3 regions of the Actinoplanes teichomyceticus ATCC 31121 genome follow, and region 3 is predicted to be linked to each of the others. Evidence: riboswitches for the same ligand, from Rfam matches in the RefSeq annotation. Region 3 holds a riboswitch; each other region holds the start of a gene.

Region 1 (7,473 bases), 3.4 Mb from region 3:
TGCTGCGGACGACGATGGCCGCCCGGTTCTCCGACGCGCAGTGCGGGTTCAAGGCCATCCGCGCCGACGTGGCCCGCCGGCTGCTGCCGATGGTGGAGGACACCGGCTGGTTCTTCGACACCGAGATGCTGGTCCTCGCCGAGCGCGCCGGACTGCGGATCCACGAGGTGCCGGTGGACTGGGTGGACGACCCGGACAGCCGGGTGGACATCGTGGCGACCGCGCTCGCCGACCTCAAGGGCATCGTCCGGATCACCCGCGCGCTGAGCACCGGCCGGCTGCCCCTCGCCGCGCTGCGCGAACAGCTGGGCCGCAATCCGCTGCCGGTGGACGGGGTGCCGAGCGGACTGACCGGCCAGCTGATCCGGTTCGCCGGGGTGGGCGTCGCCAGCACGCTGGCCTATCTGGTGCTCTACGCGCTGCTGCGCGCCGGGGCCGGACCGCAGCCGGCGAACCTCGTCGCGCTGCTGGTCACCGCGGTGGCGAACACCGCTGCCAACCGGCGGCTCACCTTCGGGGTGCGCGGGCCCGGCGGCGCGCTGCGGCACCAGGTGCAGGGGTTGGTGGTGTTCGGGATCGGGCTGGCGCTGACCAGCGGGTCGCTGGCGCTGCTGGACACGGCGTCGGCTCGGCCGTCCCGGCTGGTGGAGCTGACCGTGCTGGTGGTGGCGAATCTGGCGGCGACCGCGGTCCGTTTCCTGCTGATGCGGATCTGGGTGTTCCGCGCCGCCCGGGGGCGCGCCTGAACCTGTCGCACCGAACGGCGTCCGGCCACCGCGGGCGCCGCTTTCCGGTACGCGGAACCATGCCGTTTCTATCGCCATCTGACCCAGCCGTTCCGCGATGCGGGATGGTTTCGGACTGTTCGCACCGTCATCGAAACACGGCAAAGCCGTTGTACCGGTTACCGAAGACCTTTCCGGTCATCTCATCTCCTGGGCGCGCCTACCGGGGTCCCGGGCAGTTCGGCCGGAAAATTCGGCACACGCAGACGTATCACGGGAGCAACTCAGAGGTAACAATGGGCTCTGATCGGGATAGCCGACTCTCGATCCTTGCTTCACCGGCGCGGCGGACCGGAAGGTAGCAAACATGCTCAACAAAGAGGACAACCGACGGCTGGCACAGCTGGAGCGGCAGCTCCGGCGTGACGACCCGGACTTCTGTGCCCGGATGGGCGGCGGGAACTTCAGCGTCCCGACCCCCCGGCCGCCGTTAGCCCTCTTCGTCGTCGCCGCCGTGATCGCCGTCGCCGCGGTCGTCCTCGGCGCGGTCGGCTGGTGGATCGCCGCCGCCCTCGTCGCCGCCTGGTCGCTGGTCACCGCGGTCGCCGCCGGCTACCGGCTCCACAAGTTCCGCACCCGCTGACAGACCCGCCCCCCGAACGAGCCCGCGCCCGGCACGGCGCGGGCTCGCTCGGTGTTCCGGGTGCGCCCGGACGGTGAGCGGCCGGCGCTTCCGCCGATGCCAAACCGGACGCTCCAGCGGCGCCGACCAGCGGTTCCGCAGCGCCGACCAGCGGTTCCGCAGCGCCGACCAGCGGTTCCGCAGCGCCGACCAGCGGTTCCGCAGCGCCGACCGGCGGTTCCGCAGCGCCGGCCGGCGGTTCTCCGGTGACGGCGCAGCGGCTCCCCGGTGACGGCGCAGCGGCTCCCCGGTGACGGGGCAGCGGTTCCGCGGCCCCGGCCGGCGGTTCCCCGGTGACGGGGCGGCGGCTCCCCGGCGCCGGCCCGGCGGTTCCGCGGGGACGAGCAGGCGGGTCAGCTCCGGCGGGTGGCGGCCAGCACCGCCGTCCGGGGGCTGGCCAGCACCGGCCGGCCGGGCAGCAGCGCGGCGGCCGGCGCCATGCTCGGCTGGGCCAGCACGATCACCTCGGCGTCGACGTCGCGCAGCCGCGCGGCGATCGCCTCGTGGTAGCGCTCCAGCTCGCCGGCCTCGAAGAGCGGCCACGCCGACAGGCACGGCACCGGGATCAGGTCGGCACCGGGGTCCTCGTCGCGCAGCAGCGCGGTGGTCGGCTCCAGGGTGGACGCGACCGCGTACGCCACCGCGATCCGCCCACCCGCCGCGACCGCGGCCCGCGCCATCGGCCGGTCGCCGCGCAGCACACCGGCGCGCTCCGCCTCCGCCCCGATCGTCGAGCACGTGCAGACCACCACGTCGCACCCGGCCAGCTCGCCGAGCCGGTCCCGGACCCGCTGCTCCACCGGCCGACCCGCGCGCGCGTCGGCCAGCAGCGACGGATCGACCACATGGCGAATTCGCCAGCCCGGCGCCAGCTCCGCCACCAGCGCACCGAACGTGGCCACGTGCACGTCGGCGGTGTGCAGGAACCCGATCGTCTTCACTCGACCACCGTAGTGGCCGCGGGCGCTCCGCGGCCCACCCGCGCCGCCCCGGCCTCGACGGGGGTGCACCCCTGCCGGGCCAGGTCGAGCACGGGCAGGTCCGCGGGCCGGCGGCGCCGCGCTCGGTCAGGCCGGGGCGGCCGGCCGGAACGCCATCACCGGCGCCCGGTCCACGTCGGCCACCCGCCGCACCTCACTGCTCAGGTGCGCCGGCCGTACCGCCGGGAGGCGACATTTCGCAGGCGGTCGCGGCGGGCGCCGGGCAGGCCGTCCACGTACTCCCAGGTGTCCAGGCTGGTCGCGCCGTGCGGTCCGGCCTGCGGGATCGGCGGTTCCCCGGTCAGCCGGTAACCGCACCGCCGGGCCACCGCCGTGCTCGCGGTGTTGCCCGGGTCGATCCGCAGCAGCAGCCGGCTCAGTCGCAGCGGTCCGCAGGCGTAGTCGGTGAGGAGCGCGAGCGCGGCGGCGGCCAGGCCGCGCCGGCGGTACGGCGCACCGATCAGATAGCCCAGCTCGGCCTCGCGCCGGGCCGGGTTGACCCCGAAGAGCAGCACCTCGCCCAGTGGCTCGCGGCCCTCCGTGGTGATCGCGAGCTGGATCCGCCGGCCGGTCAGCCGCCCCTGCCGCGCCCGTTCCAGGTAGGCCAGCCCGGCCGCGAGGTCGAACGGCGACGGCATCGGCGTCCAGCGGGCGATGTCCGGCTCGTCCAGGAGGGCGACCAGCTCCTCCAGGTCGTCCGGGGTCCATTCGCGCAGTACGACGCCGTTGCCGGCCAACCTCAACGGGTGCGGCAGCGGGCTGGCGGTCATCCTTCAGATCCTGCCCAGGGGGACCCGGGTGCGGCTAGTGGCGATCGCCAGGTCTCGGTGATGATTCCCGACCGTCGTACGGTCGGATCACCGATCGCGGCGCGGCGCGGACTCCGGGCGGTGTGCCGGTCACGGCAGGATCCGGTTCATGTCGACTCCTCACGGTATGCTCACGGCCCACCCGATGCCACCGGCCGTCCCTGCCGGACGGTCGTCGGCCCGGGAACCGGACGGCGCGGTCAGAGCCTGCGGGCGGTGATCTCGACGCCGGCCGCGCGCAGCCGGCGCACCAGGGCGTCGCCGATGCCGGTGGCCGGGGTGAGGACGCCGCCCTCGGCCGGTGGCAGGGCGTCCCGGTCGAGGGCCAGGGCCAGCGCGGACTCGCCGAGCATCACGGCCGTCGCGGCGTACCCGGGGTCGCCCTTGGCCCGGACCCGCGCGGTGTACCGGGCTCCGGTGGTCGTGGTGGTGAAGATGTCCATGGTGAAGTGGCCGCTCCGCCGGACCTTCTCGCTCGGCCCGGTGCCCGGGGCGGGCAGGATCCGGTCCAGCAGGAACCGGGTGGGCGGCACGGCGAGCCCGGCGATCAGGGCGCCCAGCGCCACCTTGGTGCCGGCCGCGATGACCGGGGAGAGCGGCGAGGCGCCGACGCTCATCGCCTCCCGGTAGCGGAACTCCCGGCCGTACGCCCATCCGCGCAGCGCGTTGCTGCGCCGCACCACCCGGGTGTTGTACGACGCCATCACGAACGGCGCGAGCCGCCCGCGCAGCCGCGGGTCCACCTCGGAGCCGGCGATGGTGTCCAGGTCGCTCTGCCGGCCGAGTGGGGGCTCGGCCGCACGGTCCGGGCTCAACGAGTACGGCCCGGCGGCCACCCGGCGCAGTCCCGGGTCCCGCTTCATCTCGTCGACCTGGTTGCGCACCGAGTCGATGGTGCCGCCGCTCACCCCGCCGCGCATGCTGGTCACCACCAGCGTGGTGTCGGTGAGCCGACCGGCCCCGTCCTGCTCGATCAGCTGATGCAGGACGTGCACGCCGATGTCGGACGGAATGGAGTCGAAGCCGCAGGAGTGCACGATCCGCGCGCCGGTGCGGCGGGCCAGCTCGTGGTTGTCGTCGATGCTGGCGCGGGCGAACAGCACCTCGCCGGTGAGGTCGGCGTAGTCGGTGCCGGCTGCGGCGCAGGCGTGCGCGAGGGCGCGGCCGTATTTCGCGTACGGCCCGACGGTGGTGACGACGACACGTGTCCGTCCGGCCAGGGCGGCCACCGCGTCCGGGTCGGTGGCGTCGGCGACCAGGGCCGGCCAGTCGACGTTCAGCCGGGACCGGACAGCTTCCAGTTTCTCCGGTGAGCGGCCGGCCAGGGCGATGCGGGTGCCGGCCGGCGCGTGTCCGGCCAGGTATTCGGCCACCAGCGCGCCGACGAAGCCGGTGGCGCCGTAGACGACCACCTCGAACTCACGTGAACGATCGCTCATGCTCGCCGATTGTGCACCTCGGACCGTGGCGGCGCGAGAGGTGGCGGCCCCGAGCCCCGGTCGGCGCCCGGACACGGAAGCCTGATCCCCCAACGGGCGGACCTCGCTTACCCACTGCGGACGCCGCTATGCCGACGGCCGGAATTTTCCCTCCAACGGCCGACCGCGGCGGCGGTAGGCGCGCCCAGCATCCAAGGAGTCCCGCTGTTATTCACACAAAGGAAGATCAAAGCGGCTAATTTGTGAGAACAACGTCACCGGCCCCGCTTCCGGACCTGGTCAGTTCCGCGCAGTGGTGGCTACCGTCAGCAGTCCGCAATCGCGGGCACCGTGGCCGGAACGCCGAGTCCTGCCTGCTGGTCACGGTCAACAACACACAGGCATGGAGCGGGGGACCCACACGTTCCTCGGCGCGCCCACCGGGCGCGCCTCGGGGTGAAGCCGCACCTGGTGCGGCCGGGCTCCTCGGCCCGAACCCGACAGCTCACCTCGCAGGCGTGGAGGGAAAACTTCATGCTTCACCTGAACAAGCGGGTTCGTCGTGTCCTGTCCCGGCGAGCCCGGTCCCCGCGCGCCCTTTTCCGGAGCGCGCAGGCGCGACCCACGCAGCCCCAGCCGGCGCGGCACCGGCTGCAGCGCGCCGTCGGTCTCACGGTCGCCGGTCTGGCCGGCGCCGTCGGGCTGCTGGCGGTGGAGGCCGCACCGGCCGCCGCCGCCCCGAACGTGAACTGGGATGCCGTCGCCAAGTGCGAGTCCGGCGGGAACTGGCGGATCAACACCGGGAACGGCTATTACGGCGGTCTGCAGTTCAGCCGCAGCACCTGGCGTGCGCACGGCGGCGGCAAGTACGGATCCACCGCCAACCTCGCCTCCAAGCAGGAGCAGATCCGCATCGCCGAACGGGTGCTGCGCAGCCAGGGGATCGGCGCCTGGCCCACCTGCGGCCGGCGCGGTCTCACCAAGGCACGCAGGACCAGCTCGGTGAGCCCTTACCGCCTCGCCTCCTACACCACCCCGCTGAAGGGGACACGCACCTACGTCGTTAAGCGCGGCGACACGCTCTCCGGCATCGCCGCCCGCTATCACATCAAGGGTGGGTGGCGGGCTCTGTACCGCGCCAACGCCAGCCGCCTGAGCAACCCGAACCATCTCCGGGTGGGTCAGCGCCTGGCCCTGTAGGACAGCGGCACAGCGGCTTCCCGGGGTCCGCACGCGGGACCCCGGGAAACGACCCGGCTGACCAGCGCCTGCGAACCCGGCGAGCGCGACACCGTGCTCGGCATCAGCTCGCCGGCCGAAGGAACTCCGGCTGGTCGAGCACCCGCAGCCAGGTCCCGTCGGGCTGGCGGCGGACCACCTGCGCCCGCGCTCCGGCGCCGTCCTTCGGCGGGGTCGAGGTGAGCGCCAGATCACCGCTGATCAGCGTGGGCAGCGGTGGCTCCGGCTCGAACCGGGGCATGCTCGGCAGCAACCGCGCCCAGAGGCTCTGGATCGCGGCGCGGCCGACGGTCTGCCGGCCGGGTGGGAACGCCATCACGGCATCCTCCTCATACAGCGCCGCGAGGCCCTCGGCGTCCTTCGCGTTGGCGCGCTCGACGAAGAGTCTGGTCAGGTCTTCGGGGCGGTAGGCCTTCTCGCGCTCGCTCATGACTCCACCATCGCGTGCCGCACCGCACAAGTCCAACGCATAGTTTTTATGCGAACTACAATCGCCGCTCATGGATCTGCGGCAACTCGAATACTTCGTCGCGGTCGCCGAGACCGGCAGCTTCACGCGCGCCGCGGAACGGGTGCACATCACCCAGTCCGGGGTGAGCGCGCAGATCAAGGCGTTGGAGCACGAGCTCGGCGCGGAGCTCTTCACCCGGGGTGGCCGGATCGCGCGGCTGACCGAGGCGGGCTCCGCCGCGCTGCGCCACGCCCGGGCCGCGCTCGACTCGACCCTCGACCTGCGGGACGCGATCGACGAGGTCAAGGGCCTGGTCCGGGGGCGGCTGACGATCGGGATGGTGACCGGCTGCGAGGTCGCGCCGCTGTTCGACGCGCTCGCCGCCTTCCACCGCGATCACCCCGGCATCGAGCTGGAGCTGACCGAGGCGAACTCGGACCGGCTGATCGCCGGGGTGCGCACCGGGAGCCTCGACATCGCCCTGGCCGGGCTGGCCGGTGAGCCGCCGGAGCACCTCGCGTCGCGGGTCATCGTCAGCGAGCCGCTGGTGGCGATGGCCGTGCCGGGCAGCGAGCCGGCGGAGCGTGGGAGCGTCACGGTCACCGGGCTCCGGTCGTACCCCGTCATCTGCCTGCCGGTCGGCACCGGCATCCGGGACGTGCTCGACCGCGCGGTCGCCGCGACGACCGGGCTGCGACCGGAGGTCGCGCTGGTCGCGACGTCGCCGGACACCGTCGCCGGGCTCGCCCGGCGCGGCCTGGGGGTCGCCGTGCTGAGCGCCTCGATGGCGGCCGGCCATCCCGACCTGGTCGCCGTCCCGATCACCGGGATCCCGGTCCCGGCGACGCTCGCGCTGGTCTGGCCGGAGCGGACCAGCCCGGCGCTGGCCGCCTTCCTGGAACACTGCCACTCAGCCTTCGGCTGACGACGTCGCGCTCCGGTACGACGGGAGCCCCCGCCGTGGCACGGCGGGGGCTCCCGGGGGCTACTGCCCGACTGCTACTTGGTGATCTTCTGGGTGTGGACCTTGACGGCGGAGTTGTTGCCCGCCCGGTCCGTCGCCAGGTAACCGATCCGCAGGGCGCCCTTCTTGACCCCGGAGACCTTCAGGCTCCAGCGGCCACCGGCCACCTTGGCGGTCACCTGCTCCGCCCGGCTCAGCGCCGAGG
Region 2 (7,473 bases), 3.2 Mb from region 3:
CCAGCCGCCAGTACAGCGGGCCGAGGATCAGGTCGACCGCCACCTCCGCGTCGGTGTCCTGGGGCAGCTCGCCGCGGGCGACCGCCTGGCCGACCAGCTTCTCCCCGACCGCCTGCTGGTGCGTGCGCAGCACCCGTTGCAGCGTCTCGGCGATCTGCGGGTTCCGGGCGGCTTCGGCCATCAGGTCGGGGATGATCTGCGAAGCGACCCGATGCTGCAACGCCTTGCTGACGATCATCATCAACAGGTCGAGATCGCCCGCGAAGCTGCCGGTGTCCGGAAGTGGCACCTTCCGCCCGGCGACTTCCGTGATGATCTCCAGTACCATCTCCAGTTTGTTGCTCCACCGCCGGTAGATCGCGGTCTTGCCGACCCCGGCACGCCGGGCCACGGCTTCGATCGACAGGCGGCCGTAACCGACCTCTGCCAGTTCGCTCATGACCGCGTTCCGGATCGCCACAGTGATGTCGTTGCGGAGCACCGCCGCTCCGGCCGGTGCGCGTTTGACTGTCGCCACCCGGTAACTATAACGCTACGACGTAACGGTTGCGTTCCGCCGTTTGGTCGGCTACCGTTCCTTCCACGTCGATACGAACCCGTTCCATCGGCGTCGGCGGACGCCTGTCATGCTGCTACCTGTGTTCGAAGGCAAGCCACCGGAGTCCGCCGCCTCGTACCGGCCGACGAGATCGGAGCACCACTCCATGCCAGAGACAGCGGTTGCCGACGCCGCTACCGGCGTTCCCCTCAAGGAACTCGCCCGACGGCACGGCCTGACCTCGTCCGGGCGACGGCTCGGACTCCTGGAGTACTCGCGCAAGCTGTGGGCCTACCGGCACTTCATCGCCGCGCACGCCCGGGCGAAGACGTCGTCCTCGCTGGGCAACACCAACCTCGGCTCGCTCTGGACGGTGCTGACACCGGCCATCAACGCGCTGGTGTACTACATCATCTTCGGCGTGGTGATCGGGACCAGCGGCAGCGTCTCGAACTTCATCGCCTATCTCTGCATCGGCGTGTTCGTCTTCCAGTTCACCCAGTCGGTGGTGCAGAACGGCGTCAACGCGATCACCGGCAACCTGGGCCTGATCCGGGCGCTGCACTTCCCCCGGGCCAGCCTGCCCCTCTCGGTGTCCCTGGTGGAGATCCGCAACTTCCTCACCGCGATGGGCGTGCTGCTGGTCATCGTGCTCTTCACCGGTGAGGCGATCACGTGGCAGTGGCTGCTGGTCCTGCCGGTGATGCTGCTGCAGATGATCTTCAACATCGGCCTGGCGCTGGCCGCCGCCCGGCTCGGCTCCAAGATGCGCGACGTCAAGCAGCTGATCCCGTTCATCATGCGGTTCTGGATGTACGGCTCGGCCGTGCTCTACCCGGTCACCCGGTTCACCGAGAAGCTGGACGGCTGGAAGCTCGCCCTCGTCGAGTCCAACCCGCTGCTGGTCTTCATCGAGCTGTACCGGCACGCACTGCTGGAGAACGTCACGCTGGCCGGTGAGCCGGGCCTCCTCTGGATCGAGGCGGTCGTCTGGTCGCTGGTGGTGGGCTTCTTCGGTTTCGTCTACTTCTGGCGCGGAGAGAAGGGCTACGGCCGTGGCTGACAACGAGCGCATCCCCACCGTCATCGCGGACGACGCGCACGTGATCTACAAGGTCTACGGCTCGGCCGGCAACCAGCAGCAGAGCCCGCTGACCAGCTTCAAGCGGATCGTCACCCGGACCAAGGCCGCGAACGTCCGCGAGGTGCACGCGATCAAGGGGGTGTCCTTCGTCGCCTACCGCGGCGAGGCGATCGGCCTGATCGGCACCAACGGCTCCGGCAAGTCGACCCTGCTGCGCGCGGTGGCCGGGCTGCTGCCGGTGGCCCGGGGCGCCATCTACGCGTCCGGCCAGCCGTCCCTGCTGGGCGTGAACGCGGTCCTGATGAACGACCTGCCCGGCGACCGCAACGTCGAGCTGGGCTGCCTGGCCATGGGCATGACGCCGGCCGAGGTCAAGGAGAAGAAGCAGGGCATCATCGACTTCTCCGGGATCAACGACCGGGGCGACTTCGCGTCGCTGCCGATGCGGACCTACTCCTCCGGCATGTCGGCCCGGCTGCGATTCTCCATCGCCGCGGCCAAGCAGCACGACGTGCTGCTCATCGACGAGGCGCTGGCCACCGGCGACGCGAAGTTCCGCCGGCGCAGCGAGGCACGGGTGCGCGAGCTGCGCCAGCAGGCCGGCACGGTGTTCCTGGTCAGCCACAGCGAGCAGTCGATCCGGGACACCTGTGAGCGGGCCATCTGGCTGGAGTCCGGGCTGATCCGGGCGGACGGCCCGACCGCCGACGTGCTCAAGGAGTACGAGTCCTTCGTCCGCAAGTAGGGCGTCGGTCGCAGCGACGAGAAAGCCCGGGCCGAGCGGCCCGGGCTTTCGTCCGTCAGGTCACCGACAGGTGCACGTGGTTCGTATGGTCCGTCGACGGTGTGCCGCCGGCTCCGCTGTACGACTTCCAGCCGCTGCTGGGCAGCCAGATCCGTTTGAACCAGATCACGTACAGCACGCCGAGGGTGTCGGCGTTGTGGATGAAGTAGTTCGCCAGGTCGGTGCCGTACGTCTTGCTGCTGCCGGTGGCCACCCCGCCGAAGCCGTTCTTGTCGGAGGCGAAGTCACACGCCCGGCCCTTCGGGTGCTCCCCGCTGTTCTGGTGCCGGAAACACGCGACGTAGCGGGTGAAGCCGTCCTTCTGGGCCTGCTTGAGGGCGTAGGCCAGGCGCGGGGTGATGCAGCCGGTGGTGGTCGGGTCGTCCACGCTGCAGCCACCGCTGAGGCTGCCGGACGGCTTGTCGGCGTCCGAGCTGCCACCACCGCCGCCGGAGTCCGCCGAGTCTTCGGCGTCGTCACCCTGGTTCGCCTCCTTCAGCGCCTGCTCGGCCTGCGCCTTGCGCTTGGCCATCACGTTGACCTGCCGCTGCTGGTCGATGATGGCGGCGTCGATCGCGGTCTTGGCCTTGCGCTGGTTGTCCCGGGTGGCGCGCAGGTCCTCGACGGCCTGGTTCTGCCGCTCCGCCACGGTGGTCAGCAGTTGCGCGCGGTCCAGGAAGCCGGCCGAGTTCTCCGCGGTCAGCAGCGCGCTCAGCGGCCCCAGCCGGCCCATCGTGTACGCCTGCTCGGCGTACTGGTTCAGCGCCTGCTGCTGCGGGCCGAGGGCCGCGTCGAGCCGTTTCAGCTCGGCGGCGAGCCGGGTCTGCTGCTCCTTGGACGTCTTCAGCTTGGCCTTGGCCGTCACATAGCCCTTGGAGGCGTCGTCGAGCTTGTCGAGCAGGGTCTTGGTGCCGCCCTCACCGTCGTCGCCGGATTCTCCGGGCGCGGCGAGGGGGCGGGGCACCGCGGCGGCCGGCGAGGCGGCGCCCGCGAGCCCGCATGCGGCGACCAGCAGCGCGAGTACGGCCGCCCATCGTCGCCGCGCAGTCTCATGCTGCACTGGCAATTTCCTTCCGTCGGCCGCCGGCCGGGTTAGCTGACGGGTTCGGGACGAAGGAAATCCCTACCGCTGACGCGGATTCACCCCGGAAGAAATGTGGATCCCCGGCTCGCTCATGCGTGCGATTAGGCGGCGGTCCCCGGGTGGGAACCGGAACCGACCATACCCACTCGATCGAGGAATCGACAGTTCTCGTACCCATTGCGACGGGCCGGTCACGAGTCGTGATGCGATTACAGAAAGTCGTTGCCAGGTAACGCATTTGCTGGATTTCGGGGTCCTGATGCCGCGCCGTATCTCGGGTAAACTGACCGCCGGTCCTGCCAGGACGGCACCGCCCCCGAGTTGCCGGCAGGCCGCCGCTCAATCGCCGAAAGGCGAGCCGGGGAACCAGGTAGTTGGGGTGAATCCGCATTATGCGGTAGGGATAGCTTCCGTCCCGAACCCGTCAGCTAACCCGGTCGGCGGTGACTAGGAAGGATTGTTGATGACCGCACGTCCCCGCCGGTGGCTGATGCTTGCCCTGGCGCCGCTCGTGGCCACCACAATATTTGTGGCGCCGGTCACGCCGGCACACGCCGCTCCGGGCGGCAGCTCGTCGGCCCCCGCCGAGGGCGACGAGAGCGACGACCTCTCCGAGCAGATCGAGTCCACCAACCGCCGGTTCGTCAACGCCAAGGCGGCGGTCTCGGCCTCGAAGAAGAACCAGAAGGCGCTCGCCACCCAGATCAAGGCCGCGGAGCAGCGGCGGGACCAACTGGTTCCGGAGGTCAACCAGATCGCCCGCCAGCAGTACCAGATCGGCAACCTGAGTTCGCTGAGCTTCCTGCTCCGGGCCGACTCCTCCAGTGACTTCCTGGACAAGGCGGTCACCCTGGAGGAGATCAACAAGCTGCACGACGCGAAGCTGCACGAGCTCAACACCCTGCTCAAGAAGATCACCTCGGACAAGGCCCGGCTGGACGCCGAGGTCAGGAACGAGGAGCAGCAGCTCTCGGTGCAGAAGAAGCTGCGCGACTCGGCCCAGGACCAGCTTGAGCTGCTCGGCGGCAGCACCGGCATCAACAAGACCATCACCAACGGTTTCGTCGACGCGAAATCGGCGCGGGCGTTGCCGGCGCCGCGCAACTCCAGCGGCGGCTTCTCCCCGGAGAGCTGCAACCAAACCGACCCGACCACGAACGGTTGCATCACCAAGCGCACCCTGCACATGTACAAGGAAGTGCGCAAAGCCGGGTTCAACCTGTTCGTCGGCTGTCACCGCGACGGCGGCCCGTTCGAGCACCCCAAGGGCCGGGCGTGCGACTGGTCACTGCAGAAGACCGGGTTCTCGTCCGCGCACAACGACAAGATGATGAGGTACGGCAACGACCTCACGGCGTTCCTGGTGCGCAACGCCGACCGGCTCGGTATCTACTACGTGATCTGGTACAAGCAGATCTGGTTCCCGGCCACCGGCAACTGGCACGCCTACCACGGTCCGAGCGACCACACCGACCACGTGCACGTGTCGCTGCTGTAGCCGACGAGACGTACCGGGGAAGGCCGGGCGACGGGGGAAGACCACCCGCCGCCCGGCCTTCTTCTCATGTACGTCAATGTGTTGTAACGTCCGCTGGGAGCGCTCCCACATTTCCCGTTGGGTTCCCGGCCCAAGGAGCTGTCCAATGAGACGCACCCTCCGTTCCCTCACCGTCGCCGCCGCCGTCGTCCTCACGGCGCTGACCACGCTGGTTGTCACCCAGCCCGCCCAGGCCGACACGCGGATCTGCGAGCAGTACGGCGCGACCACCATCGGCGGCCGCTACGTCGTGATGAACAACCGCTGGGGCGGCACCGCAGAGCAGTGCATCAACGTCACCGGCACCGGCTTCGCCATCACCAGCCAGCAGAGCGTCGGCAACACCAGCGGCGCCCCGGTGTCGTACCCGGCGGTCTACTACGGCTGCCACTACACGCGCTGCTCACCCGGCACCAACCTGCCGCTGCGGGTCAGTTCGATCACCAGCGCCACCAGCAGCATCAACTGGACCTACGTCTCCGGCGCCACGTACGACGCCGCCTACGACATCTGGCTCGACCCCACGCCGCGCACCGACGGCGTGAACGCGCAGGAGATCATGATCTGGTTCAACCGGCAGGGCTCCATCCAGCCGATCGGCTCGGTCGTGGGCAACGCCACGATCGGCGGCCGGACGTGGCAGGTGTGGCGCGGCAGCAACGGGTCGAACGCGGTGATCTCCTACGTGGCCCCGTCCCCGATCACCAGCTGGAGCTTCAGCGTCCTGGACTTCATCAACGACGTGAAGAGCCGGGGCGCCATCACCGACTCGTGGTACCTGACCAGCCTCCAGGCCGGCTTCGAGCCGTGGATCGGCGGCGCCGGGCTGGCCGTCAACAACTTCAGCGCGGCGGTCAACGGCGGCGGGACGGGCACCCCGCCCACCTCGCCGTCCACCCCGGCGCCCGGCACCGGCTGCCGGGTCAGCTACGCGACCAACGTGTGGAGCTCCGGCTTCACCGCCAACATCACCGTCGCCAACACCGGCACCGCGCCGATCGACGGCTGGACCCTCGGGTTCGCCCTGCCCTCCGGCCAGTCCGTCACCAGTGTCTGGGGAGCCACCCTCAGCGGCACGTCCGGAGCCGTCACCGCCCGCAACGTGAGCTACAACGGCAGCATCCCGGCCGGCGGCAGCACGACGTTCGGATTCCAGGGCGCCTACAGCGGCAGCTTCACCGCGCCGAGCGCCTTCACCCTGAACGGGAGCGCCTGCACCCGGGCGTGACCCCTGGACAGACGAGGCGCTCGGCCGGGATGCCCGGCCGAGCGCCTCGTCGCGCGTACGCGCGGATCAGTGCGGGGTGGCGCGCCGCACCGGCGCGCGGCCGGCGGGCTGCGTCGGCGCCGGGCCGACCGGTCCCGCCGACGGGATCGGCATGGTCACCGGGCGCACCTGGGTGACCTCGATCTCCTTGCCGTGGTGCAGCAGGGTGAGCCGGGCCGAGCCGCCGCCGTTGCGCAGCGAGTAGGTGACCTCGTCCGCGGTGACGTTCACCCGCAGCCGCAGACCCCGCCAGAGCAGCGAGAAGTCCAGGTTGTTGATCCGGCTGGGCAGCCGCGGCGCGAACGACAGCTGCCCGTTGAAGTCACGCATCCCGCCGAGGCCGGCGACCAGCGCGATCCAGGATCCGGCCAGGGACGCCACGTGCACGCCGTCCCGGGCGTTCTGGTGCAGGTCGTGCAGGTCCATCAGGGCGGCTTCGCCGAGGTAGTCGTGGGCCAGTTCGAGGTGGCCGGTCTCGGCCGCCAGGACCGCCTGGATGCAGGCGGACAGCGAGGAGTCCCGGACGGTACGCGCGTCGTAGTACGCGAAGTTGCGCGCCTTCTCCTCCGGGGTGAACGCGTCGCCCCGGATGTACATCGCCATCACCAGGTCGGCCTGTTTGACCACCTGCTTGCGGTACAGGTCGAAATACGGGTAGTTCAGCAGCAGCGGGTAGCCCTCCGGCGGAGTGTTCTCGAAGTCCCACTCCTGCAACCGGGTGAAGCCCTCGCACTGCTGGTGCACACCCAGCTCCTTGTCGTACGGGATGTGCACGGCCGCCGCCGCGTCCCGCCAGGAGGCCGCCTCCTCGTCGTCCACCCCGAAGCGCCGGGCCAGGTCCGGGTGGCGCTTGCAGGCCTCCACCGCGGTCATCAGGTTCTGCTGCGCCATCAGGTTGGTGTAGATGTTGTCGTTCACCACGGCGGTGTACTCGTCCGGCCCGGTGACCCCGTCGATGTGGAAGCGACCGTGCCGGTCGTGGTGCCCCAGCGAGCGCCACAGCCGCGCCGTCTCCACCAGCAGCTCCAGGCCGACCTCGCGCTCGAAGTCGTAGTCGCCGGTGGCCTGCACGTACCGCCGGACCGCGTCGGCGATGTCCGCGCCGATGTGGAAACCCGCGGTGCCGGCCGGCCAGTACCCGGAGCACTCCTGGCCGCGGATGGTCCGCCACGGGAACGC
Region 3 (7,473 bases):
CGGGCGTAGCGCCGAGACGTCCGAGATCAACCGCCCTAGCGGATATACCCTGCTGGGACTAGCCGCGCCTGTCAAGGTCGAAGGTCACGCCCGGGGTGTCCGGGAAAAACGGCCATCCGTACGGTCAGTGACGTCCCGGGCTCAACGGACCGACCGGACCCCGGGCTGCCGGCCGCTCGGACACCTGTCGCGCCCACCGATCGGTGGACCACCACCGAGCGATCACCGAAAGAGCCGACCTGGCCCACGGTTCTTTCTCGCCCGGGACCTCCGCGACGGCAGGGAGCACCGCCATCGTCATCGCACCCGCGCCGGCGCACAGCCACCGCGTCGCCGTCATCGGCAGGACCGCGCCGGACCGGTCCCGGCCCGGGCGGCGATGACCGCCGGGCACACGGTCACCGGCTTCGACCACGATCCGGCCCGGATCGCCCGGGCCCGCCCGGTGCGGCCGGAGCCGGCGGAGCGGATCGGTCCGGCGTGCCGCCGGGGTCAGTACCCGATGCGGAAGGTGGCGTCCTGCTTGGCGGTGGTGGCGGAACCGCTGGTGACCGGGTCGATGCGCAGCACGTAGCCGCTGTGCCGCAGGTAGCGGTCCGGGTGGCTGGAGGAACGGAACGACGTCCAGGAGACGTCGGCGAAACCGGGCGAGCGGTAGAAGGTGGCGTCCGCGGCGAACGTGCCGGTGCCGTCGTTCGGGTTCAGCACCACGGCGTAGTTGTAGTGGCGCAGGTACCGGTCCGGATGGTTCACCGAGCGGAACGACACGCCGGCCGGGTCGGCCAGGCCGGGCACCAGCGTCCACAGCTGGTCCTGGTACGGGTCGAACGGATAGGTGTCGATCCGGGCGACGTTGTCGGCGTGCCGCACGTAGCGGTCCGGGAAGTTGTACGACGTGATCCGGTTCCAGGCGGGTGTCCCCCACCGGGCGGTCAGGTTCGACATCTCGGTGCCGGTCAGCGGAGTGATCCCCGGGTGTTTGGAGTTCAGCGGCTGGGTGTAGGCCCGGTCGTTGAGCAGGGTCCAGTTCCCGGCCGCCAGGTTGGTCGTCTGCCAGCAGAAGAACCGGCCGTTGGGGCTCCAGGTGTCCCCCCACATGTGCCAGACGTCGGCGGTGTTCGACTTGCTGATCTGCGGCGCCTCGACCCCGCGGCCGGGGCCGATCCCGCCGGTGTAGACGGTGAAGCTGCCCGCGGCCGGCGACGACGAGCGGGCGCCCAGCAGCGTGCTGTTGGTGTTGTTCTTGTAGTACATGTAGGTCACGCCGCCGGCCGTGACGAAGCTGCCGTCGATCGCGTCGTACCCGGGGTCGAAGAAGACCGCGGGCGCCGAGGCGGTGACGAAGTCGCTGGTGTAGTTGACCATCAGAACGTTGTGGCCGGTGCCGTTGACCGCCGAGTAGACGATCGCGTACTGCCCGCGTGAGGCGTCCCAGTACGCCTCCGGCGCCCAGGCGTGGGTGGCCAGCGAGTGCACCTTCAGCAGCCGGTAGCCGGTGAAGGTGCGCAGGTCGGGCGAGTCCCAGACATGCAGGTACTGGCTCCGGTACGACCAGTCGGTGCCGTTCAGGTCGGTGGCCAGCACCACGAACGTGCCGTCCTGCTTGCGCAGCAGGAACGGGTCGCGCAGGCCCCGGCTGCCGAGGGTGGGCGTGGCGACGGCGTTGTTCTGGTTGAGCGGGGTCCAGTTGAGCCCGTCCGCGCTGACGGCCAGGTGCAGCCCGTAGTTGGCGGCGGCCATCGTCGGGGACTCGGTGAAGTACGCCATGGCGTACCCGGAGTAGGTGGCGGCGGCGCGAGCCGCGCCGGGGACCAGGAGCGCTCCGGTGGCGCCCAGGATGAGGGAACGTCGCTTCATCCGCGGCTCACTTCGCGATCGCGGTGCCGTGCCGGCACCCGGAACAGGTGATCTTGCTGAGGCTGCTCCAGGTGTTCAGGTCGGAGCTCGTGGCGGTGTAGATGCCGTCACCGGCGCTGTAGTGGTCCACGTACATGCGCCAGCTGCCGTTGTCCAGCTTGACCAGGGACGGTCCCTCGTAGCCCGCGGCGAACAGGGTGCCCTTGTTCACCCAGCCCTCGGTGAGGTTCGCCGTGGTGGTCCAGTGCTCGATGTACTTGGTGGTCTCGTTCTTGGTGAAGGCGTGCCAGGTGCTCCCGGATTTCACCACGAACGTGTCGATGTGGTTGGTGCCCAGGCCCCACATCTGCGCCGGGCCGCTCCAGCTGGTCAGGGCGGTGTTCTGCGCGGTGTAGACGTACGGCCGGAAGCAGAACGAGCAGCTGGTCGACGCGACGCTGGTGATCAGCTTGACGCTGCCGCCCTCGACGTAGAACTCCGGCGCCCAGGTGTAGTTCGCGCCGCTGACGCCGGCCGGGATGCTGGCGATGTTCGTCCAGCTGGTGAGGTTGGTGCTGGACGCGATGGAGAAGTAGGTGCTGTTGGTGGTCCACGACTGCACCGTGTAGGCGACGTAGTAGACGCCGTTGCGCTTGAGGATGCTCGGGTCGCGCAGCACCCCGGTGGGACCGTGGAAGTTGGTGTCGGTCAGCGTGCTGTAACTCGTGCCGCCGTTGGTCGACTGGTAGATCCAGAGTTCCTCGTCGGCGGCGGCGTCGCCCTTGAAGGTGGCGTAGATCAGTGTGGTGGCCGCCGCGGCGGGCTGGGGCAGGGCGAGCGCGCCGAGGAGCAGGGCGAGGACGGCGGTGACGGCGGTGCGGACGCGGGATCGGCTCATGCCGGCTCCTTCACGTGCTGTTAGCGCTAACAATTCAGCGCGGACGGGGATGGTTCGTACGCGAAACAGGGGGGATCTCGCCTGGAAGAGACCGATGGCGGCCATCCACGCGTAGAAGTTTCTGAATGATTGCGCTCAGGTTGCGGCGCTGTCAAGAACACGACTCCCGCCCCCGGCCCGGACCTCGGCACCCACGCCCGCGGCACCCGCGGGGCGCCCCCTCCCCGCCACTGTCCGACATGCCTGTCCTTTTAGGGCGCGAACAAGATCAAATCGGCTGATTAGCGTGAAGAACGTCACTATTCAGGGCGTAAAACTTGGTCGCGTCCCGGTCGGCGTGGTTACCGTTCGGAGCGTCCCGCGCTGCGGGCACTGTGGACGGACCGCCGAATCCTGCCGCCGTTCCACAGACGCGACTCGACGGCAGGAGCGGGGGACCCACGTTTTCCGGCGCGCTGGAACGAGCGCGCCTCGGGGTGAAGCCGCGTGAGACGGCCGGGCCACTCTGCCCGAACCCGACAGCTCACCTCGCAGGCGTGGAGGATCATTCATGTCTCGGATCGGAAGACGAACGCGCCTTGCTGCCCTCAGCCTGGTCGCCGCGGGTGTGACCGGAGCCGGCGTGCTGCTCGCGCCGGCCGCCCCGGCCAGCGCCGCCGGCGTCAACTGGGACCGGCTCGCGCGGTGCGAGTCCGGCGGCAGGTGGCACATCAACACCGGCAACGGGTACTACGGCGGCCTGCAGTTCAGCCGCAGCACCTGGAAGGCGTACGGCGGGACGAAGTACGCCCCGACCGCCGACCGGGCCAGCAAGGCCGAGCAGATCAAAATCGCCAAGAAGCTGTACGCCAAGCGGGGCCTGAGCCCGTGGCCGGTGTGCGGCAAGAAGGCCGGCGTGCGCCAGAAGGCGTCGCCGAAGAAGAAGGCCAAGGCCTCCGGCAAGACGTACGTGGTCAAGTCCGGTGACACCCTCGCCCGGATCGCCCGGAAGTACCACGTCAAGGGTGGCTGGCGCGCGCTCTACCAGCTCAACAAGAGCCGGCTGAAGAGCCCGACCATGATCTTCCCCGGTCAGCGCATCCGGCTCTGACCCACCGGCGCCGGCCGGGTCACCGCACTCCCAGCCAGCCCTTGAGGGCCTGCACGGTGTGCACGTCGAGGGGAAAGGTGACCCGGTCGTACCGGTCCCAGCGTTCCAGCGTCCACCAGTCCCGTTCCTGGCGCACGGTGACCTGCACGTTCGGCACGGCGTTGTGCCACACCGCGCCGCCCGGCGACACCCCGAACCGGCCACGGCCGAACACGCCCACCTTGGCCAGCCCGGAGCAGGCCGGGCAGCGGCCGTCGGGCGCCACACAGTCCCCGCAGACCGTGCCCTGGCAGAGGCGGCACGGCCGGACCGCGGCGGGGCAGGCGGCGCAGGTCGGGTTCAGGCAGTACACGCACCAGTCGAGGCGGCCGGTCACGTGGTGCTCACGGCAGGTCTGCACCTCGGTCAACGGCTCCCCGGTGCTCTCGTCGAGGACGTACCCCTGGCTCCGGCCCGGCGCGACGTCGTAGACCAGCGGCAGCTCGTAGCCGTCCGGCAGCCGCCAGGTCTCGGCCACCCGCAGCCCCACCGCGATCCGGACCGTGTCGACCGGCCGGCGGCGCAGCCGCCGCAGCAGCTCGGCGGTCAGCTCCTCCGGCAGGTCCAGGGGCGCGGCCGGGGCCTGCGCGGCCGTGCCGGTCACCACACCGCGGATCATCGACGGTTCGAGCTCCTCGCCCGGCGGGTGCTCGACGATCCGCGGCACCACCATCTGCTGGACGCGCTGGGCCCCGCGGACCTGGACGCCGGTGAAATCGTCGCGCGAGGTGCAGGCGGTCACCTCGGCGAGCCGGCGCGGCGCGAGCAGGGTGGCGCCGACCATGCCGCGGTTCATGTCCGCCGGGGACTTGCTGATGCCGTGCCAGTCCGGCCGGCCACCGCCGCGCCGGACACCGAGCTGGGCGTGCCGGCCGACCCGGGCGAGGACCGCCTCCCAGGCGCCGAGCCCGGCGTACGCCACGATCTCCGGCTCCGGCTGCCAGTCCTCGACCGCCCAGCCGCCGCGACCGGCCGGTTCCTCCCACTCGGCCACGGTCTCCGCGATGCCGGGCGGCGGCGCGCCGGCCTCGGCGGTCCCGGGGCTGCCGATGGTCTCCGGGCTCCCGGGGGTCTGGACGCTCCCGGTGCTCTCGGGGCTTCCGGCCGTCTCCGGGCTCCGGGCGCTGTCGGTGATCCCGGCACTCTCCGTGATCGTGGCACCGCCGGTGATCGTGGCACTGTCGGCGGTTCCCGGGGTCTCGGTGCGTTCGACGATGCCGCGGCCGTCGATGCCGATCATCGTGCCGGGGCTGCTGCGGTCGAGGATCAACCAGCTCACGTCGTTCGTACCTCTCACGGTCGGGCCACCCGATCCTAGGCCGCCGGGGCGACCCTCGACCCGCAGGCTGGACGCCCGCCGGCTGTCCGACGTCTCGCGGCCATGCGCCGGTCCCCTCCGGACACCAGGATGACCCGAATGACCAACCTTCTTTCCGGAAGAGCGCTGCTCGCCGGCGTCCTCGCGCCGGTGCTGTCGGTGGCGGCGCTCGCGGCGCCCGCGGCGGCGGCCGCGGAACTGTCCGCATACGACGCGGTCGACCAGTTCATCGGCACCGAGATGGACACCACGCAGAACAAGAGCAACGACGCGTACGGCAACACCTACCCCGGCGCCGCCGTGCCGTTCGGCATGGTGCAGCCCAGCCCCACCACCTACCGGCCGGGCAACCCGCTGGTCGGCGAGAAGGGCGGGTACGAGTACACCGCGACGCTGATCCGCGGCTTCGGCCTGACCCGCCACTCCGGCACCGGCTGCACCGGCCGCTACGGCGGGTACGAGTTCCCCACCATCCCGTACGCCGGCGCCCTGCCCGGCGGGGTGCTGCCGGTCAACCCGTCGGCCGACGTCAAGCGCTACCACCTGGCCTTCCGCCACGAGAACGAGGTGGCCCAGCCCGGCTACTACCGGGTCGCGCTGGACAACGGGGTGAGCACCGAGCTGACCGCGAGCACCCGCACCGCGGTCAGCCGGTACGGCTTCACCGGCGCGGCCACGCTGATCCTGAACGTCTCCGGGCCGAACAACCGCACGTTCGGCAGCGAGGTCACCGTCGACCCGGCCACCCGTACGGTCAGCGGCTGGATGTACGGGGTCGACGTCTGCGACAACGGCAACTACTACAAGGCGTACTTCTCCACCACCTACGACCAGCCGTTCACCTCGTACGGCACCTGGAACGACGCCGAGATGACCGCCGGCTCGACGCACGCGCTCAAGAGCGGCGCCGACGTCGGGGTGGACTACCGGCACGACACCGGGGCGTGGCTGACGTTCGCCGACGGCGTGACGGTGACCGCGAAGACCGGGTTCAGCTACGTCAGCGTGGCCAACGCCGCGGCGAACCGGGACGCCGAGGTGGGCGGGGCGGGCTTCGACACCGTACGCCAGCGGGCCAGGAAGCTCTGGACGGACGCGCTCGGCACGATCGACGCCGACGGCGGGAGCGCCGAGCAGCGCACCACGTTCTACACCGCGCTCTACCACGCCCTGCTGCACCCGAACGTGGGCGAGGACGCCGGCGGCGAGTACCTGGGCCACGACGGCCGGGTGCACCGGGTCGCGGCCGGCCGGCACTTCTACCGCAACATCAACTTCGCCGGCACCGGCTGGGACATGTACCGCAGCCAGGCACAGCTGATCGCGCTGACCTTCCCGCGGGTGGCCGACGACATCAACCGGTCGATCATGGCGCTGGTCGAGCAGACCGGCGGCTGGGCGCCCGGCGCCTCCCGGATGCAGGGCGACAACCTGCAGGTCGTCCTGGCCACCCTGGACGACATGGGCGCCACCGATTACGACCGGGCCGGCGCGCTGGCCTCGATGGTGGCCACCCAGCGGCTGCCGGTGACCGGCTCCCGGCGGACCGACGCGCACCAGTACGCGGCCACCGGCCTGATCGAGAACCGCAAGGGCGACTTCGCGACCTCCCGCGTGCTGGAGTACGCGATCGACGACTTCGCCATCGCGCAGCTGGCCGGCCGCCTCGGCGCCACCGCCGAGCACGACGCCTTCATGGCCCGCGCGCAGAGCTGGATGAACGTGTTCGACCCGGTCACCGGGCACATCCGGCCACGCGAGCGGACCGGCTTCGACCGCTCGTTCGACCTGCGGGTCCGCGACGACGCCGCCGGGCGCGGCCAGTTCAACCAGTCCACCGGCTACCAGTACGGCTGGCTGGTCCCGCACAACCTGGCCACGCTGATCGCCAAGCGCGGCGGGGTGGCGGCGGCGACCGCGCAGCTGGACACGCTGATGGCGCAGCTGGACGCGGGCGCGTACACGCAGACCGGCAACTACCTGTCGAACCAGCCGGCCTTCGGCACGCCGTGGGTCTACCACTGGCTGCGGGCGCCGGCGAAGACCACCGACGTGCTGTACCGGGCGGTCACCGAGATGTACGACACCAGCCCGTCCGGCCTGCCCGGCAACGACGACCAGGGCTCGCTCAGCGCCTGGTACGTCTTCGCCAACCTGGGCCTCTACCCGGCCGTCTACGGCACCGGCGACCTGGTGGTCGGCGGCCCGATGTTCCGCAAGATCGGGATTCGCCCGGCCGGCGGCGAGAAGATCAAGATCAAGGCGAACGGCGTCGCGGACGGCGCGCGGTAC

The links. Region 3 has a riboswitch for cyclic di-AMP ahead of ACTEI_RS24055 (LysM peptidoglycan-binding domain-containing protein). Riboswitches for the same ligand answer to the same signal wherever they lie in the genome.
Region 1: another riboswitch for cyclic di-AMP. It lies ahead of ACTEI_RS02475 (LysM peptidoglycan-binding domain-containing protein); the one in region 3 lies ahead of ACTEI_RS24055 (LysM peptidoglycan-binding domain-containing protein).
Region 2: another riboswitch for cyclic di-AMP. It lies ahead of ACTEI_RS01850 (coiled-coil domain-containing protein); the one in region 3 lies ahead of ACTEI_RS24055 (LysM peptidoglycan-binding domain-containing protein).

The regions. Positions count from the first base shown of each region.
Region 1 is NZ_CP023865.1:542,988-550,460, reverse strand. It holds gene ACTEI_RS02505 (bifunctional glycosyltransferase family 2/GtrA family protein) at 1-746, shown strand, start outside; gene ACTEI_RS02500 (DUF3040 domain-containing protein) at 1,093-1,368, shown strand; gene ACTEI_RS36685 (hypothetical protein) at 1,442-1,639, shown strand; gene ACTEI_RS02490 (hypothetical protein) at 1,761-2,348, opposite strand; gene ACTEI_RS02485 (GNAT family N-acetyltransferase) at 2,549-3,157, opposite strand; gene ACTEI_RS02480 (saccharopine dehydrogenase family protein) at 3,397-4,635, opposite strand; cyclic di-AMP (ydaO/yuaA leader) riboswitch at 4,967-5,147, shown strand; gene ACTEI_RS02475 (LysM peptidoglycan-binding domain-containing protein) at 5,149-5,814, shown strand; gene ACTEI_RS02470 (YybH family protein) at 5,918-6,283, opposite strand; gene ACTEI_RS02465 (LysR family transcriptional regulator) at 6,354-7,229, shown strand; gene ACTEI_RS02460 (ExeM/NucH family extracellular endonuclease) at 7,304-7,473, opposite strand, start outside.
Region 2 is NZ_CP023865.1:400,519-407,991, reverse strand. It holds gene ACTEI_RS01865 (TetR/AcrR family transcriptional regulator) at 1-517, opposite strand, end outside; gene ACTEI_RS01860 (ABC transporter permease) at 705-1,601, shown strand; gene ACTEI_RS01855 (ABC transporter ATP-binding protein) at 1,594-2,367, shown strand; gene ACTEI_RS01850 (coiled-coil domain-containing protein) at 2,423-3,466, opposite strand; cyclic di-AMP (ydaO/yuaA leader) riboswitch at 3,472-3,608, opposite strand; cyclic di-AMP (ydaO/yuaA leader) riboswitch at 3,817-3,948, shown strand; gene ACTEI_RS01845 (coiled-coil domain-containing protein) at 3,954-4,988, shown strand; gene ACTEI_RS01840 (glycoside hydrolase family 12 protein) at 5,134-6,255, shown strand; gene ACTEI_RS01835 (glycoside hydrolase family 65 protein) at 6,322-7,473, opposite strand, start outside.
Region 3 is NZ_CP023865.1:5,445,232-5,452,704, forward strand. It holds gene ACTEI_RS24045 (glycoside hydrolase family 43 protein) at 493-1,857, opposite strand; gene ACTEI_RS24050 (family 43 glycosylhydrolase) at 1,865-2,734, opposite strand; cyclic di-AMP (ydaO/yuaA leader) riboswitch at 3,109-3,286, shown strand; gene ACTEI_RS24055 (LysM peptidoglycan-binding domain-containing protein) at 3,285-3,824, shown strand; gene ACTEI_RS24060 (hypothetical protein) at 3,844-5,142, opposite strand; gene ACTEI_RS24065 (GH92 family glycosyl hydrolase) at 5,281-7,473, shown strand, end outside.